DNA from 4 places in the Alkalinema sp. FACHB-956 genome. Region 4 is predicted to be linked to each of the others. Evidence: predicted binding sites of a transcription regulator. Region 4 holds the regulator's gene; each other region holds the start of a gene.
The links. Region 4 encodes NtcA, which controls nitrogen genes in cyanobacteria. Its sites were predicted from a motif close to TTTGTANNNNNNNNTACAAA; they were not measured.
Positions count from the first base shown of each region.

Region 1: H6G21_RS05680 (MSMEG_0572/Sll0783 family nitrogen starvation response protein) is a predicted target of NtcA. The motif match lies at 2,197-2,216, and genes of this name have one in related genera.
Region 2: nadA (quinolinate synthase NadA) is a predicted target of NtcA. The motif match lies at 1,952-1,971, and genes of this name have one in related genera.
Region 3: H6G21_RS06635 (P-II family nitrogen regulator) is a predicted target of NtcA. The motif match lies at 1,888-1,907, and genes of this name have one in related genera.

Region 1 covers NZ_JACJRC010000003.1:111,172-115,386, forward strand. Annotated here, with positions in the region: gene H6G21_RS05665 (MSMEG_0568 family radical SAM protein) at 1-153, opposite strand, end outside; gene H6G21_RS05670 (DUF1348 family protein) at 201-623, opposite strand; gene H6G21_RS05675 (Nit6803 family nitrilase) at 614-1,630, opposite strand; gene H6G21_RS05680 (MSMEG_0572/Sll0783 family nitrogen starvation response protein) at 1,654-2,136, opposite strand; gene H6G21_RS05685 (MSMEG_0569 family flavin-dependent oxidoreductase) at 2,317-3,600, opposite strand; gene H6G21_RS05690 (LuxR C-terminal-related transcriptional regulator) at 3,714-4,215, opposite strand, start outside.
Region 2 covers NZ_JACJRC010000002.1:317,009-321,223, forward strand. Annotated here, with positions in the region: gene H6G21_RS04780 (endonuclease MutS2) at 1-1,717, opposite strand, end outside; gene nadA (quinolinate synthase NadA) at 2,011-2,967, shown strand; gene H6G21_RS04790 (hypothetical protein) at 3,146-4,215, shown strand, end outside.
Region 3 covers NZ_JACJRC010000003.1:350,067-354,281, reverse strand. Annotated here, with positions in the region: gene H6G21_RS06645 (phytoene/squalene synthase family protein) at 1-608, shown strand, start outside; gene H6G21_RS06640 (hypothetical protein) at 921-1,568, shown strand; gene H6G21_RS06635 (P-II family nitrogen regulator) at 1,989-2,327, shown strand; gene H6G21_RS06630 (SMC family ATPase) at 2,550-4,215, opposite strand, start outside.
Region 4 covers NZ_JACJRC010000008.1:160,528-164,742, forward strand. Annotated here, with positions in the region: gene H6G21_RS11515 (pre-16S rRNA-processing nuclease YqgF) at 1-50, opposite strand, end outside; gene H6G21_RS11520 (DUF3084 domain-containing protein) at 19-1,416, opposite strand; gene ntcA (global nitrogen regulator NtcA) at 1,653-2,324, opposite strand; gene fabI (enoyl-ACP reductase FabI) at 3,036-3,833, shown strand; gene H6G21_RS11535 (Uma2 family endonuclease) at 3,862-4,215, opposite strand, start outside.

The DNA.
Region 1 (4,215 bases), on a different contig from region 4:
AAAGATCGGCACCATCACCGTCGTGTCATCAATGGTGATGGCTTTGTGATCGGACGGCCCCGCGCCCCCCTTGCGACCCATCACGGTTGATGTCGGCTCAATCCACTGCAACCCATAGGTCTGGAGTTGAGCAATGAGCTCTTGCTTCGTCAGGTGTAGCGGACTCGTCGATTGCTGATTCAGTTGCTGAGTCATGTGGGTTACCGCTCCCAGCGAAATTTGCGATCGGATTCTTGAATCGGAACATCGTTAATGCTGGCGAATCGGCGCATCATCAGCCCATTGTCAGCAAACTCCCAGTTTTCATTGCCGTAGGCGCGATACCAGAAGCCAGAATCGTCGTGCCATTCGTATTCAAACCGCACCGCAATACGATTCTCCAGAAAACACCACAGTTCCTTTCGCAAGCGATAGTCCAACTCCTTCGCCCATTTCCGCTTGAGAAATTCCACAATCTGGGCGCGTCCCTGCAAGAACTCAGCCCGATTGCGCCATTCGGAATCTTCGGTATAGGCGAGGGCGACACGCTCTGGGTCACGGGTATTCCAGGCATCTTCAGCCGCCTGGACTTTGGCTTTGGCGGTTTCTAGGGTAAACGGGGGTAGGGGAGGTTTCATGGGGATTCATTCAGGGTGAACACAGGTGAAACAGCATTCGCGTCTGGAACGGGCAAATCCAGTGGGGCGAAGTCTGGAACCGGCGTGGGGGCAATCAGAGATTGAGCCGTCAGGTTGGCATGCAGTTGCAATAAGTCCGGGCGGGAGTAATGCCCCACGGAGTCCATCATCCGTTTGCGCTTGGTGATCAGGGAGAAGTCAAGGTCAGCGATCGCCATGCCCTCTCCCTCGGTCACAGGCGGACACAGGTGATTCCCCTCCGGGCCAATAATTGCCGTATTACAGCCGTTGCTGAGGAACCGTTGCAGCTTTTCATCCGGGGTAATTTGCCCCACCTGTTCCGGCGACAGCCACGCCGTGGCATTGATCACAAAACAACCCGATTCCAGGGCGTGGTGGCGAATGGTCACTTCGATTTGATCGGCAAAAATCTGCCCGACCATCGACCCAGGAAACTGAGCACAGTGGATTTGTTCGTGCTGGGTCATCAGGGCAAAGCGAGCCAGGGGATTGTAATGCTCCCAACAGGCCAACGCACCCACCCGGCCCACGGCGGTGTCCACCGTTCGCAATCCGGCTCCGTCGCCTTGCCCCCACACCATGCGCTCATGGTAGGTCGGGGTTATCTTGCGCCGTTTCAGTACCAGGGTGCCATCAGCATCAAAGATCAGTTGGGTGTTATAGAGGGAGCCGTGATCGCGCTCATTGACTCCCAAGACAACGACGATATTGTGGGAACAGGCAGCCTGACTGACGGCATCGGTGGTTGGCCCTGGAATCGTCACGGCTTCTTCGTACAGCCGCATGTGCTCTTTGCCCATCAGGACGGGCGGTTGCACAAAGGAGAAGTAGGGATAGTAGGGCACAACGGTTTCGGGAAAAACCACCAGTTGCGCCCCTGCCGAGGCCGCTTTGGCGATCGCCTGCAAGACCTTCTCGGTTGTGCCCTCGCGGCTAAACAGCACTGGACTGATTTGAACTGCCGCTGCACGAACAATGCGTGAATAATCCATGGGTGATTGGAAGAGTAAAAATCCTAGAGTGTCCAGGTATCGAGAATGAAGGCTCCATCTTTGCGATGCAGCAACACCAAATCCAGCACATCCAGCGGATTGATCGGGCGAATGCCAGGAATCAACGAGGGTTCGCCGTGACCATACAGGGCTTGTAGCGCAAAGCGACAGGCATAGACTTTGCCACCTTCGGCCATAAACTTGGTCAGTTGCTCGTTGAAGTTTTGGTGACCCGGAAAGGCAGCATCACCGAGTTTCGGAAATCCTCGCTGCACACCCAAGGTTACACCGGGGCCATACAACAGCACTGAAGTCTCAAAGCCCTTGCGCTGTAGTCGGGTGGCTTGCAGCAAGTTAACAAAACCAATTGAGCCTTCAAAGGCAACGGTGTGGAAGGTCACCAGGGCTTTTTCACCCGGTTCGGCTTTGACATCGGGAAAAACCTTTTCTTCGTAATCAACAAAGAAATCACCCGTTTGATGCGCTGGGGCAGTCACTTCAGCCATAGTTGCTTCCTTTTGTTTTGCTGGGTTTCCAGCCCCATTATGAGGTTGTCAGAACGGGGATTTGTATCTCCAGTTACCGAGTCCAGAAGACTACCCATAGCGTCAGGTTCGCGATCGCCAATGGGCTGAAGTCGGGGAGATCGGCCTGTCATCCCTGTTTAAATCGATAGGCGATCGGGACTACGAACCCAGCAAAAATTCATTCACCACACTCCAGGCATTGTTAGTGGAAATCCGTCGCCGTGCCGTCAGGTAATCGGCCAGATGGACCGCATCCCGTGCAATGCCGGAAAATCGCCCCGAACCCCAGGTATACAGCCAGGGCAACCCCAGGAAATACAGCCCCCAGAGGGGCGTTACGCCGCGCTCATGACTGGGATAGCCCTTACCGTTAAACACGGGCATATCCACCCAGCTATAGTCGGTTTCATACCCCGTACACCAGATCACAGTTTGGATATTGGCAGTTGCCATATCGATCGCGGGTTGCTCCTCGGTGGGATGCCAAACGGGCTGGTAAGGCGGTTCGGTGGGGGCATCCAGATGGTTTTTGGCAATGAACTTGTCAATGGTCTGTTTAATGCTTTCGCAAACGGCATCGGCTTGGTCTAAATTTTGCTTCAGGTCGGGATTAAATTGCAGTGCTGTCCCGTCAATCCGCTGTAACCGTCCGTGCAGTTGCATTCCTTCCTGGGCAAACTGCCGTAGGTCAATCTCCCGCCCACCATCCCGTCCGGTGAGGTAATGGTTGGCCTTGGCGCGGACTTTGTCCTTTTGGGGATGCTCGTCAATTGGTAAGTCGTAGTACCCCATCTGATCTAACCAGTCCACTACATCTTTACCCCGGTAACGACGGGGCGATCGCGGCGCACTGCCCACACTCAAATGCACCGTCCGACCCGCCAGATGCAAATCCTCGGCAATTTGGCACCCCGATTGGCCAGTGCCCACTACCAGCACGGCTCCCGGTGGCAAGGCATCTGGATTTTTATACTCCGATGCGTGAATTTGCTGGACGGTGGACGGCAGTCGCTCTGCCATGCGGGGAATTTTGGGTCGATGATAGCCACCTGTAGCAATGACCACCTGATCGGCGGTGTAGCTGCCGATCGAGGTCTCCAGTTCAAAGCGATTGTGGGTTTCGTCTTTCCACAGCCGCGATACCGCTACACCTTCGCGGATCGGTGGCTCAAAGGCAGCGGCAAAGGCTTCGATGTACTGCACAATTTCATCTTTCACCATGAATCCCTGGGGGTCACTCCCCGGATAGGGAAATCCCGGTAGTTGACATTGCCAGTTGGGTGTAACCAGACAAAAACTATCCCAGCGTTTTTCTCGCCATGCATAACCAATTTGATTTTTCTCGAAAATCAGATGGTCAATGCCCCGTTCTTTCAGGCAATAGCTCATGGCTAACCCCGCCTGCCCACCACCAACAACGACGACTGAATGGTGACTGCTCATAGGATACAAAAGCCTCTGTTGTGCAACTTACAGCCAGCCTAAAGTTGCGATTTATGCGCCTTTGTATCTGTGAATACGGAAGTTCCAAGTCTAGCGATATGGGTAGGTGGCAACTAAATCCATCCCTGTTGAATTGCTTGATAAATTGCCTGATAGCGGGTGCGAACCTGAAGCTTAGCCAGGACATTGTTGAGATGGAATTTGACGGTGCTTTCGCTGATGAACAGGTGTTCGGCAATGTCGCGATCGCGGTGCCCCTGGGTTAATAACGTGAGAATTTCCAGTTCCCGTTCCGTCAGTTCACTGGCGCGAATACCCCAGGTTTGCCCCTGCGTCACCGCCTCGACGACCTGCCGCAATTGCTCTGGTGAAATCGATAGGTCAACTTTGGCCTGAATTTTCGCTGGACAAACTGGGGTAGTGGCGATCCAGATAATTTTGCGATCGCCTGCAATCGTACTCGGCTGATCGGTTAGGACGGGGGCATTGCGATCGCGGCAGGGGGTTAATCCGGCGGCTCTGGCAAGTTGGGTGCAGGCCAGTTGCAGGACGGATGCAGTACAGGCAATTTCTAGCCGCAGATCGGAGGGTTGTTGGCGATAGGGAAGGGTGAGT
Region 2 (4,215 bases), on a different contig from region 4:
GGCCCGGAATGCCCCACAGTAGCCGATAGGTGGGCGAAAGTGAGACATCATCAAATTCCACCGAAGCATTTTCAAAGCGATCGTCCTGGTATTTCAACGCCTTTAACTCGCCAAAGTGTGTCGTCGCGATCGTCAATTTTGTGTGATCGGCCAAATGCTTCAACAACGCGATCGCCAAGGCACTCCCCTCCGATGGGTCTGTCCCCGCGCCAACTTCATCCAACAGTACTAGAGAATTCGACAACGCCTTAGAAACCGTAGCAGATGACTCAGAAGATAATGTGTCAATTAACGCTGGGGACTCTGCTAGAGAATCTGCATTCTCCTCATTAAGCAACGTTTCAGTTAGTTCGATCGGTAATGCTTCCCCTGGAGATAACGCATTCAAAATCCGACCAATGCGGCGAATGTGACCAGAAAACGTCGATAGACTCTGCTGCAACGACTGCTCATCCCCAATATCCGCCAGAATTTGGCTAAACCAAGGCAGTTCCACGGGTTCCCGCGCGGGAACAAATAAGCCCACCTTCGCCATTAACACCGCCAGTGCCAGGGTTTTCAACGTCACCGTCTTCCCCCCGGTGTTTGGCCCCGTAATCGCCACGACCCGAATCTGCGGATCGATCGTTAAATGGATCGGCACGACATCACGCCCTTGTTCATGCTGTTGCTGCCAAATTAACAGCGGATGGCGCAAATTCCGTAGCACGATCGGCTCTGTTTTTCCCGCTTCCCCCCAATCAATAAATCGCGGCGGATTCGCTTCTAACCAAAAGCTATAGCGCGCCCTTGCCGTCGCCAAATCCAACCGCGTACAAATTGCCACTAACGCTTCTAAATCCTCTTGAACCGCAGCCACCTGTTCCGTTAGCTTGCGTCGAATGGCCTCTTCTTCCGCCTGTTCCTGCCGCAGAAATTGCCGCAACGCATTATTCATCTGCACCGTCGATTGCGGCTCCACATACAACGTTGCCCCACTCATGGATGCGTCATGGACAATTCCTGGAATGGCATCCTTTTGTGGAGCCTTCACCGGAATCACAAAACGGCCATCCCGTTGAGTAATGACGGGTTCCTGAATCGCGTTACCGTGGCGACTCAGCATTTTTTGCAAGACGCTATAAATTCGATCGCGGGTGCTGCGAATTTTTTCCCGAATGTCCGCTAACTTTGGACTGGCCCGTTCCGTTACCTTGCCCCGATCGTCAATGCAGCGATAAATTTCCTGTTCGATTTCAGGATAGGTGCGCAGTTCCGCTACCAATTCCGTCAGCGTTGGCAAATTGTCCTGATTCTCGATCGTCCGTCGCAGATTGCGTGCCCCCGCCAAGGTCGTCGCAATCTCCAGCAACTCCTCTCCAGAAAGAATGCCTTGCAACGCCGATCGTTCTAAGGCATCCCCAATATCCTGAATGCCCGTAAACTGCAACCCGCTTGCCAATTGATTTTCCAGCGTATAGACTTCACGGGTTTGGGCCAATAATTGCAAGGTTTCGGCTTGAGTGGTGGGAATTTGTAAATTCCGCGCTGCGATCGCCCCTAACTTTGTCGCTGCAAAGGTCGCCAAATGCTGACAGAGCCGCGACCACTCTAAGAGGTCTAAGGTTTCTTGTTGGATGCGATCGGGCTGGGTCAAAGTTGCTTGGGTCAAAGTTGCTTGGGTCAAAGTTGCTTGAGTCAAATTTTGTGGGCTAGCAGGGGGAATCAAAGCGTTCATCGGGAAAACAGGACTCTCTCTATTCTAAAGGATGGTGTTCGGAGCGACATCCTGGGCAAGGGGTTAACTAATCGGATCGTCAATGCGATCGTGCAGCTCTGGGGTTTGCTGGGATTTGCTGTCCAACGGGATGCCAAAAGCCCTATCCTAGGATTTCTGGATTTCGCCAGCCCATTCAATGGATCCAAAAAGCCACCTTCTTGGTAATTCCTGATAAAATATTGACTTTTAATTTTGGTAATTTAAACTATAAATATCTACTCTCATCCATCTCACCCAAGGATCCTTCGATCGTGTTTACCACCGTTGCACCGACCCAAAATCCCCTACCTCGCGATCTTTTTGCGGCCATTCAAGATCTCAAAAAAGAGCTAAATGCCGTGATTTTGGCTCACTATTACCAAGATTCTGAGATCCAAGACATCGCAGACTATCTGGGCGATTCCCTCGGCCTATCCCAACAGGCAGCCCAAACCCAGGCGGATGTCATCGTCTTTGCGGGGGTTCACTTTATGGCGGAAACTGCCAAAATTCTCAACCCCGAAAAATTAGTGCTCCTCCCCGATTTGGCCGCTGGCTGCTCCCTAGCTGATAGTTGTCCCCCAGATGCCTTCGCTGACTTCAAACGGCAGCACCCGGATCACATTGTGATCTCCTACATCAACTGCACAGCGGAAATCAAAGCGATGAGTGACATCATCTGCACCAGTGCCAACGCCGTCAAAATCGTCAACCAAATTCCCCTGGATCAACCGATCATCTTCGCCCCCGATCGTAACTTGGGACGCTACGTCATGGAACAAACTGGGCGCGAGATGGTGCTGTGGCAGGGCAGTTGCATGGTGCATGAAACATTTTCTGAGAAAAAACTGATTGCCCTCAAAATGGCCCATCCCCAGGCAGAAGTCATTGCCCACCCGGAATGCGAAATTCCCCTGCTGAAACATGCCAATTACATCGCCTCCACCACTGGATTGCTGAAATATTGCCAACAGAGCCGCAGTTCCTCCTTCATTGTGGTGACGGAACCGGGAATTATTCACCAAATGCAAAAAGCTGCTCCCGATAAGGAATTTATTCCCGCGCCCCCCACTCAAAACTGTGCTTGTAACGAATGCCCCCACATGCGGTTAAATACATTGGAAAAATTGTATTTAGCTATGAAAAATCGAGCACCGGAAATTACCCTCCCGGAGGCAACTAGAGTTGCAGCGCTGCGTCCGATGCAACGGATGTTGGAGATGAGTTGAAGGGCATCTACAGTCGCGATCTCGTTGCGATCGATGCGTGATTGAGGCGCGATCGGGCGCTAGCAGACAACGGGTTTGAGGGTCTGCTCGACAGCGCTAGGAGGAATCCTCCGATGCGACTAAGGTCATGCAAAAATCATGCAATAATATTGCGTTGGCTTCTTACCCGATCATCCCGATGTCACAGTTGTTCGATATCTCCGCCGAACTGATGGAAGTTGTGAAGGATGGATTTACCTTCCAACTTCCCGACCCTGATGATGAAGCAATCTCTGAGGTCGAGTTTCAGCAAAAAATCGAGCTAGCTTGGCAGGTGTGCGATCGATTTGATCTGCAAACCGATATTTGGCGTGGACGCATTTTACGCACGATCCGCGATCGGGAAAAGCATTTGGGCGAAGGACGGAGTGCAGGCTTTCTCAACTGGCTCAAGGATCGGGAAATTAGCCGCAGCCATGCCTATAACCTAATCGATCTGGCCAATAGTGCCGACCATCTCTTAGAGCAGGGCTACCTCGAAACTGAGGATATTAATCAATTCACCAAACGGGCGTTTGTTGCCACGGCCCAATCCGCTCCAGAAGTGCAGCAAATGATTGCTGATTCCGCCAAACAGGGCAACAAAATTACTCGGCGGGAAGTCCGACAACTTTCAGATGAGTGGACGGCCATGACCTCTGACTTGCTGCCGGAGGAAGTGCGGGCCAAAGCTGCGGATCAAACCATTCCGCCCAAATATTTGGCTCCGCTGGTTAAGCAAATGGAAAAGTTGCCAGAAGTGCACCAAGTGACGATCCGGGATGCGGTTGCCGACAGTCCCAATGTGGATACGTTGAAACAGGTGACCGCTGAGGCGCGCTATCTGGCCCGGTACTTAGAATCGGCCAACCAGGTGCAGGCGCTGAGCGAATCGAATGTTGATCTAGAGTTAGCCCTAGAAGAAGCCTTGCGGGTGGGCGTGCTCAATTCAACGGCGGAATTAGTCAACCAAGCCGCAGCCCTAGAAAGCACGATCGCCAAGCTGTATACAACTTGGCGACGGATCAATCAATTGTCTGAACGACTGTATGTGGATACGGGAGCCAGTACTCCCCATCTGCGGGGGCTGTTGAGCCGGTTGGATATCCTCGCCAGTGATGTGGTGGAAGTCACTTTGGGCGATCCCCAAGGGCAAGGATTTTCCCGGACGATTCGGCTCACGATCGCAGAAGAAACATTGGGTGGTAGCCCGCTGTCCGATGTTCCGCC
Region 3 (4,215 bases), on a different contig from region 4:
TGACAGGATTTACCAACGCAGATTTCGATCGGGCCTTTGGGGTGTATGCCGATCAGTTTCCTGAGGTATCCCATCGGTTGGGTGAATGGGCGAACTATGCACCGAGTGAGATTGCGCCCCGTGTGTGGGAAGCCACCGCTGCCATGGCCGATCGCATGGCCTACTGGGCAGAGCGCAATTGGGAAGTCCAAACGGAATACGATCTCGATCGCTATACCTTTAGCGTGGCAGGATCCGTAGGTTTGTTGCTATCAGATCTGTGGGCGTGGCATGACGGCACCCAGACCGATCGAACACAAGCGATCGGCTTTGGGCGAGGATTGCAAGCGGTCAATATTTTGCGGAACCATCGCGAAGATTTGGATCGGGGGGTCAGTTTCTTTCCCGATGGTTGGACAGTCAAAGATCTCGATCACTATGCTCGGCGTAACTTGGAACTGGCCGATCGCTACACCGAAAGCCTCCCCAAAGGGCCTGCCCGAGACTTCTGTGAGTTGCCCCTTGCCCTCGCCCATGCCACCCTGGATGCCATGACCCATGGCTTCCCGAAGCTGACCCGATCGCAGGTGATGGCTGTGGTTGCCCAGTTTACGGGGCTGCGTGGTTAGGCAAGCCGGGATCAGACGAAGCCTATGGGGAACGGTTTTTCCCATAGATTTCTAGAAAATCTTGGAGGAGGAGTGCGTCGGCTGCCAAAATTCAGGCTATCCTGTGGCATCCGATCGCACTGACTGAAGCCCGGATGCGGCGGTTATCCGTGGTGGTGTAGCAGTTCCGTTGCCCAGTCATAACAACTGACCACTGGAACCTCGCAACCCAAGCACGGCCTTCAGCGATCGTTCATCAGGTTGCTAGTGGCCCTACGTGCCATTCGGTCTCTCTTCAGTTATTCCCATTCAAGAATCAGGTATCCATTTCCCATGCGTCATTCTAGAGCTGCTGGACAGATCGTTTCTGCGGAGACTGCCTACTCTCCTTCGGTGCCCATTTCCCTATACCGAGAAGTCTCCTCTGAACTGCAATCCACTAAAGCTGCAATGGAGTCTCTCAAACATCAAAACCGCCAGTTACTGCAACAAAATCAGCAATTGCGGCAGGAAATTGAACGGTTAGTCAAGTTGGCGATGTATACCCAACAAGCCGTCAGCCATTTGCCCAGCTTGGCGGATGATCCCATAGAAAATGCGATCGAATCAGCTAGCCAGACCCAATTTATGGCTTCTACCATCGCTGGCTCAACCCTCACTGATCCTTGGAGCAGTCAAACACCTGCCGCAAGTCAAACACCTGTTGCAACAATGGCAGCCAAGCCGAGCAAAGTTTCCCAGGGATCCGGCGCTCGATCGGCCAAACCGATTAAATCAGCAACCCCGCGTAAGCTGCCGGCAAAGGCTTGGGTGATGGAGCAAGAGGCGACCCCCCGCTGGGGCGTGGGGGACTCTTCAGACGCTGCTGGGGGGCCGCTGGCCTTAAGTGGCTGGAAGTTAGCGATCGTGATTCCGTTGATTGTCCTGACCGCTTTTGGGGCTGGGTTTATGCTGGTACGTCCCCTGCTCTCTTCCAAGTAGCATCACAAGTAGCATCCAAATAGCATTGCCGAGGTGGCCCAAGGGGGTGCTTTCAAGGGGGCTTCCAAAGGCTTCTCCCAAGGAGATGATTCCCCGAGGGTCTTCCCAGGGGCTCTCAAGGGGCTCCCAATACGCTTCCCAGCGTGCTGGAAGTGGGTGTTTGGGGAAATCCTTCCTGTAGGGGATCTGTTAGGCGTTGGAGAGCATCATAACGGGCTAAGGCGATAAATTACTGTAAGCTCAAGGTGGGTTGGGATGATTACATAACTTCTCAGGAAAGTTCGAGATCCCAACGAATCTGATACCATCAAGCTACAGTGGGGTAACATCCGCTACAAAGTTTATGGTTTAGCAGTGATAGCAATAGGTTTTGCTATCTACATAGCAATCACATAAAAGATCGACAAGGAGTGTGGAACCTTGAAAAAGGTTGAAGCAATCATCCGCCCATTTAAGCTGGATGAAGTTAAAATTGCCCTCGTCAATGCTGGAATCGTCGGCATGACCGTTTCTGAAGTGCGGGGTTTTGGTCGCCAGAAGGGCCAAACGGAGCGCTACCGTGGCTCTGAATATACCGTTGAGTTTTTGCAGAAGCTGAAGATTGAAATCGTTATTGAAGACGCACAAGTTGACATGGTAGTGGATAAAATCATTGCCGCTGCCCGCACTGGCGAAATTGGAGATGGAAAAATCTTCATCAGCCCTGTGGATCAAATTGTACGGATTCGGACTGGCGAGAAAAACGTAGAGGCTATCTAGATTGCTTCATTCCTTCGGGTATTCCTTCGGGCGTTCCTGCGGAATGGAAAACAATCGGAAGTCACTGATTTTGAATGGTTGAAATCCTACGGAATCGTTTTTTAAGTGATTCCGTAGGGTTTTCTTTCTAAAAAGATTCTTCTGGGTGTTGGCAGCCAATCGGATGCTTCCCCTGCAATTGGCTAGCTTGTAGTAAACCTCGCCCTTCAGATAGCCTCTCGCTTACATAAAGAACGCGAGTTGAGAGCCCGTTTCAGTTTTGTGAACCTCGATGCGGGATTGGAAGGCATCTCGGAAATAGGGCATATGGGTCACCGTGAGGATGCAGGCAAAATCTGGCGCGATCGCGTTAATCGCCGCAATCAGTCGATCGCAGCCTTCCTGATCCTGGGTGCCAAAGCCTTCGTCCACAATGAGCATTTGCAGCGCAGTCCCCGATCGCTGTGATAACAACCGAGCCAACGCCAACCGAATGGCAAAGTTAATCCGAAAAGCTTCCCCTCCGGAATAGGTTTCGTAGGGCCGGGTTCCTTTGGCATCGGCAATGACAATATCTAGGGTTTCCGCGAGTTTTGCATTGGGGAGTTTGCCTTTCGCATTGCGTTTTTGGGTGACAAATTGCACATGTAATTGATTATTCGTCAACCGCGTCAAAATTTGATTGGCCAGGGTTTCCAACTGCGGTAAAACATTTTCAATCATCAGGGCTTGAATGCCATTTTTGCCAAAGGCCTGTACTAGTTCCTGATAAATACGATATTGCTGGCGGGTCGTTTGTAGCGATCGTTGTAGCGTTACTTGGTCTTGTAGCAGATACGATCGCTGTTGCTGTTGTTGTTGTAATTGCCCCAGTCGTGAAAGGGTTGCATCCAAGGTTTGCCGCTCCCGTTGCAACTTTTGCTCTAGCTGCTGAATCTGGGCGGTGGGTTCCGGGGCAGCGGCTAAGCATTTTTCGAGATATTGGCACTGCTGGCCCACACTTTCCAGACTGACTAGCTTGGTTTGTAAAGACTCTGCGAGGTCTTCTAGGCGTTGCCGCAGGTGGGGATATTGCTGTTGGGCCTGCTGGAGTTCTTGGTAGCGCAATTGGCTGGCTTGCACCTGTTTGAGGGCGGCTCTGAGGGCGTTGTGCTGCTCTAGGCTGTAGCCGAGGTCGGCAAGGTGTTGGTCGTACTGAGCCAGCCCCGCTGCCAGGGTGGTTTCCAGTTGGGCGATTTGAGCCGTACAGTCATCCTGCTGGGCTTGCAATTCCGGCAGCCGGTGCTCAATCTGGGTTTGTCGCCGTTGAGCTTGCTTAATTTCGGCCTGCTTAATTTCGGCCCAGCGCCAGCGATCGACCAGTCCTCGGGCAATGGCATGGTTGCGATCGTCGTAGTTCAGGTTGTCCAGGGTGTGATCCAATAGCCGCAATTCCTCTTGCAGATCGGGGGCAAATTCCCCACTCAACAGTTGGTGCTCCAGGTGCTGCACTTCGTGCAGTAGTTGATCGAGGCTCTGGCGACTGGATTCATTGACCTGAAGCTGCTCCTGCAACTGCCCCCGCCGTTCTAACACCGAACCGTACTGCTCCAATCGTTTTTCGATATCGCGATATTCCTGACGCAGCACTTGGATTTCCCGTTCAGATACTGCCAGTTGTTCCCGAATCACCCAAATTTGCTCCAGAATCTCCTGTTGTTTAGCCAAATGTTTTTGCACTACCAATTCCCAGTGGTGTTCATCCAAAGGCCGATCGCACAGGGGACAGGGGGGAAAGTCTGCCAGATTCGCCGTAGGATTCGTCACCGTCGAGTCTAGGTCAGAATTGCCGGATGTGTAATTGCTGGATGCGTGATTACTGGATGCGTGATTACTGGATGTGTAATTGCCGGATGCGTAATTGTCGGAT
Region 4 (4,215 bases):
GCCGTGCGGGTCACAGCCCTAACGACTAGTTTGCAGCACCGTTTGTCCATTCTGAACTGCAATCAATTCTAGACGCATCGGCCCCGCCGTATAGGTGACATCCCCCGCGATCGCGCGAATTTCAATCGAACTATCGTACTGCCGGAGTCCATCAATAAACTGAATCAGCGCCTGAATCCGACTGACCTGCACATTATCGGAGAGCAATCCAGCTCGCTTCGCCCGGAAAATCGAAGCCGCCACGAGTTTGTTAATACGATCTTGAATCTCTGTGACAGTCATCTTGGACGGATCCAGAGAAGTGGTGGCCAGGACATCCCCAGGCCGATAAATCACTTCATTACGCACCACATCGGCAAACACCGTTACCTCTGTTTTTTCGCCCAATAGGTAATTCGCCGCCGCCAAAATTCGCACAAAGTAGTCCCGGCCATCGCTGATCTGGCGAGCTAACTGATCCACTTCCGATCGGGTAATCCGCAAAATTTGACCATTGCCATCGACCCCCGGTTGCAGTGCGCCCTGTGCCACTCGATTGGCTTCCCGCAGGAGTGCATCCACCGCCTGGTTGGAGGCTTGGGGATTGGTAATGCGCACCACCCCTGACGCCAGCACTTGGTTCCGCAAAATCGCCGGGGTGCCCAATCGCAGACGCTGAGCTTCCTGTTCCAGTTTCTCCACTTCACGGGCCAGCGCAACCTGCTGATTTTCCAAAGCCCGTAGCCGTTCTTCCCGTTGGGTAATGACGGTATCTCGGGCTGCAATGTCCCGATCGCGCTGTTGAATGATTTTGCTGCGTTCTTCAATTTCTTGATCTCGGGCAGCAATTTGGGCTTTGACTTCATCCCGCTGGGCGGCTAACTGTTTTTGCTCAGCTTCTAGTTCCAGAATTTCGGATTTTAGCGCGAGAGCTTGCTGGGAAACCGAGAGTAACTGTGCCTGCACGACATTGCGTTGCTGTTCGACCTGCGCCCGTCGGGCTTCGGTGGCCCGTTGCAGGGCAGCGGCATCCTTGAGGGAGTTTTTGACCCGATCGAGCTGCGCCTGCACCTTGCCCCGCTCCACTTGGGACTTATTCAACTCCGCCTCAACATTTTCTTTTTGCTCGGCGGTCTTACCCAGTTCAGCCTTCGCTTGATCCAAATCGGTACTCGCTCGCCGTAATCGCCGCTGAATCACCTCAAAGTTGAGAATCATGTCGCGAAATTGCCGATTAGCCAGCAGTAAAATGCCCAGCGTGGACGCTGAGATCAAAATCCCGGTCAAAATAGTGACAACGACAGCCGTCTTCTTAGGGCGGAGATTAAACAAGCTCAGACGCGCTTTGCCCACTCGGGTTCCAATGCGATCGCCCAGCGTGGCAATGACACCCCCTAAGATCAACACCGCCAAAATCAGGATATACCCGCTAGACATTACAACTCCACCACACCTGCCGCTGGACTAAAGGTTTCCAAACGGCTCCTACCAAAAACTATAGCCAGTCTAAAGCCTATTGACCGTTCTAACAGGACTGTTCTGACAGGACTGTTCCCCAGGGAACCTTAGGGCAGTGGGATTCTCCCGCAGAACTGGATCCGGTGGATCAGCACGTCGGAACTGGACTATTGGGAACTGGACTATTAGGAACTAGACTGTTTGGAACTGGGATTCTAGGTGAATTGCTGACTAAGCATGACGGGATTATGAACCGTGATTTTCTTTTTGTGAATAGAAATCATTTCATCCTGCCGCAGATCCCCAAGTAAGCGAGTCACTGTGACGCGAGTGGATCCAATAGCTTCCGCGATCGCCTGGTGGGAGAGCTTGAGATCGATCGTGATCCCGTTTTGTCCCGGCACCCCAAAGTCCCGGCATAGGATCAGCAAAAAACTCACCAACCGAGATCCCATATCCCGGTGAGCCAAGGTTTCGATCATCATCTCCGTTTGCAGAATCCGGGATGACAGCCCCTTGAGCATCCACATGGACAGATCAGGATTTTCCTTCAGGGCCTTTTCTACCTGTTCGATCGGTACCGAAAGCAGTTCCACCGGCGTAAACGCCACCGCGTGGTAGAAGCGATCGGCTTTTTGTCCCGTAATCAGCGATAGGACTCCAAATACACTGTTTTCCCGCAACAGCGCGACAGTGATTTCTTCCCCCGCTTCATAGACCCGAGATAACTTAACAGCCCCTTTCTGGAGAAAATAAACCCGTTCAGCAGGATCACCCGGAAAGAAGATTGTCTTACCCCGCTCGAAGGTTTCCACCATCGGCGGATAAGCGTTTCCACCCATTTGGCGGAACATTGATGCGAGCGACTTGTCTGGGCTTATTACCATCTTCCCCGTTCCTAACGCCGTTCTACGGAAAGGCCAGTAGAGTTAGCTAACTACACAATCAAGGGGTCAACGTTCAAGAGATCCGCTAAGAGATTAATTCCGATGAGAATCGTTTCTGTAAGATTCACTCTGTGAGCAATTGTTGACTTGAGACCAATAAAACCTACCGATCGAGGAGTTTTTGTAGCAAGAAATACACTCCACTACGCTTTCTACTAAGCTTATGGGCAATTTAGCTGAGCCGGAGTCTTCAACGTTGAGTTTTATTGAATTAGCACAGGTCTAAGTTCGCTCTGAGTTGAATCATCTGAGTTGAATCAGGAGGCTGCACCTAAACTGATCACAATCCATCCAACCAGGTTCATCTAGTGCAATGTAAAGATAGTGCAATGTATAAGGTGGACGAACGATGGCGAAAACCTGTGCTAATTCGCACGGGGTATTCCGGTCACCATTACCTTGATCACACTGAATCCTGATCACACTGAGGCACTCTGATCACACTGAGATTGTCAATATCTTACTCCCAAGTTTTGGCCCCTGCACAATTTTGTCCAGTTAGCGCATCCCCACCCAAGACCGGGCTTTGGGCACTTTAGGCCGCAACGATCGCGGTGCACGACCGCAATGGCCGGAAATCTCCCTAGGGTCGCCTATTCCATGGCTGACCATCTTTGAGTATTCTCATAAATGCTCTCAACGTACATGGCTATGCTGAATCTGAGTGGAAAAAACGCCCTGGTCACAGGAATTGCTAACGATAAGTCGATCGCCTGGGGCATCGCCCAGCAACTCCATAGGGCCGGAGCCAACATTGGGGTCACCTATCTGCCGGATGACAGCGGCAAGTTTGAGAAAAAGGTGCGGGATCTGACCGAGCCGTTGAATCCCAGTTTGTTTGTGCCCTGTAATGTCCAGAGCGATGAGCAAGTTCAAGCTACCTTTGATGCGGTGAAGGAAGCTTGGGGACGGCTAGATATTCTGATTCACTGTCTGGCCTTTGCCAATAAAGAAGAATTGAAAGGCAACTTTAGCGCCACCAGTCGGGAAGGCTTCAAGTTGGCCCTGGATGTCAGTGCTTATTCATTGATTCAGATGGCGGGGGCGGCTAAACCCTTGATGACCGAGGGCGGCAGTATTGTCACCCTGACCTACTACGGTGGTGTGAAGGTCATTCCGAACTACAACGTTATGGGCACGGCCAAGGCAGCCTTGGAAATGAATGTGCGGTATCTGGCCCATGAACTCGGCTCCCAGGGCGTTCGAGTCAATGCCATTTCCGCTGGCCCCATCCGCACCCTGGCCTCCTCTGCGGTGGGTGGGATCCGCGACATGATTAAGCATGTGGAAGAGGTGGCTCCCCTGCGGCGCACCGTCACCCAGTTGGAAGTGGGTAATACGGCGGCATTCCTGAGCAGTGACCTCTCCAGCGGGATTACAGGTCAGGTGATCTATGTGGATTCCGGGTACGAAATCATGGGGATGACCGACAGCCGCGTCGAGTCCTAACCCACCCCTGATTAAGTTCTCATGCAGGTTAAATCCCCGTCAGGAAAGGCTCGATCGCCAGTTCCACGTCGGGGAAGGCTAAGAGCCGAATGGGGCCTTGGGAGAGGGTGGTCATTGACCGATAATCCTCTCCTTGCGGGTCTCGATAAATTCTGACTTGGCGAGCTGCCAGGTGAATGACCCAATAGTCGGGAATCCCGGCTTGGGCATAGAGTTGTCGTTTGATGCCAGTATCTTTTTTCCAGCTGGTATTCGCGTATTCAATCAGGAGGAAAATTTCCTCTGGATAGGGATGGCGCTGGGTTCGATAGAGCGATCGCTGGGGCAGGACGACCGCAATATCCGGCTGGGGTTCGGAATTTTGTAACGGTAAAGTAATGGG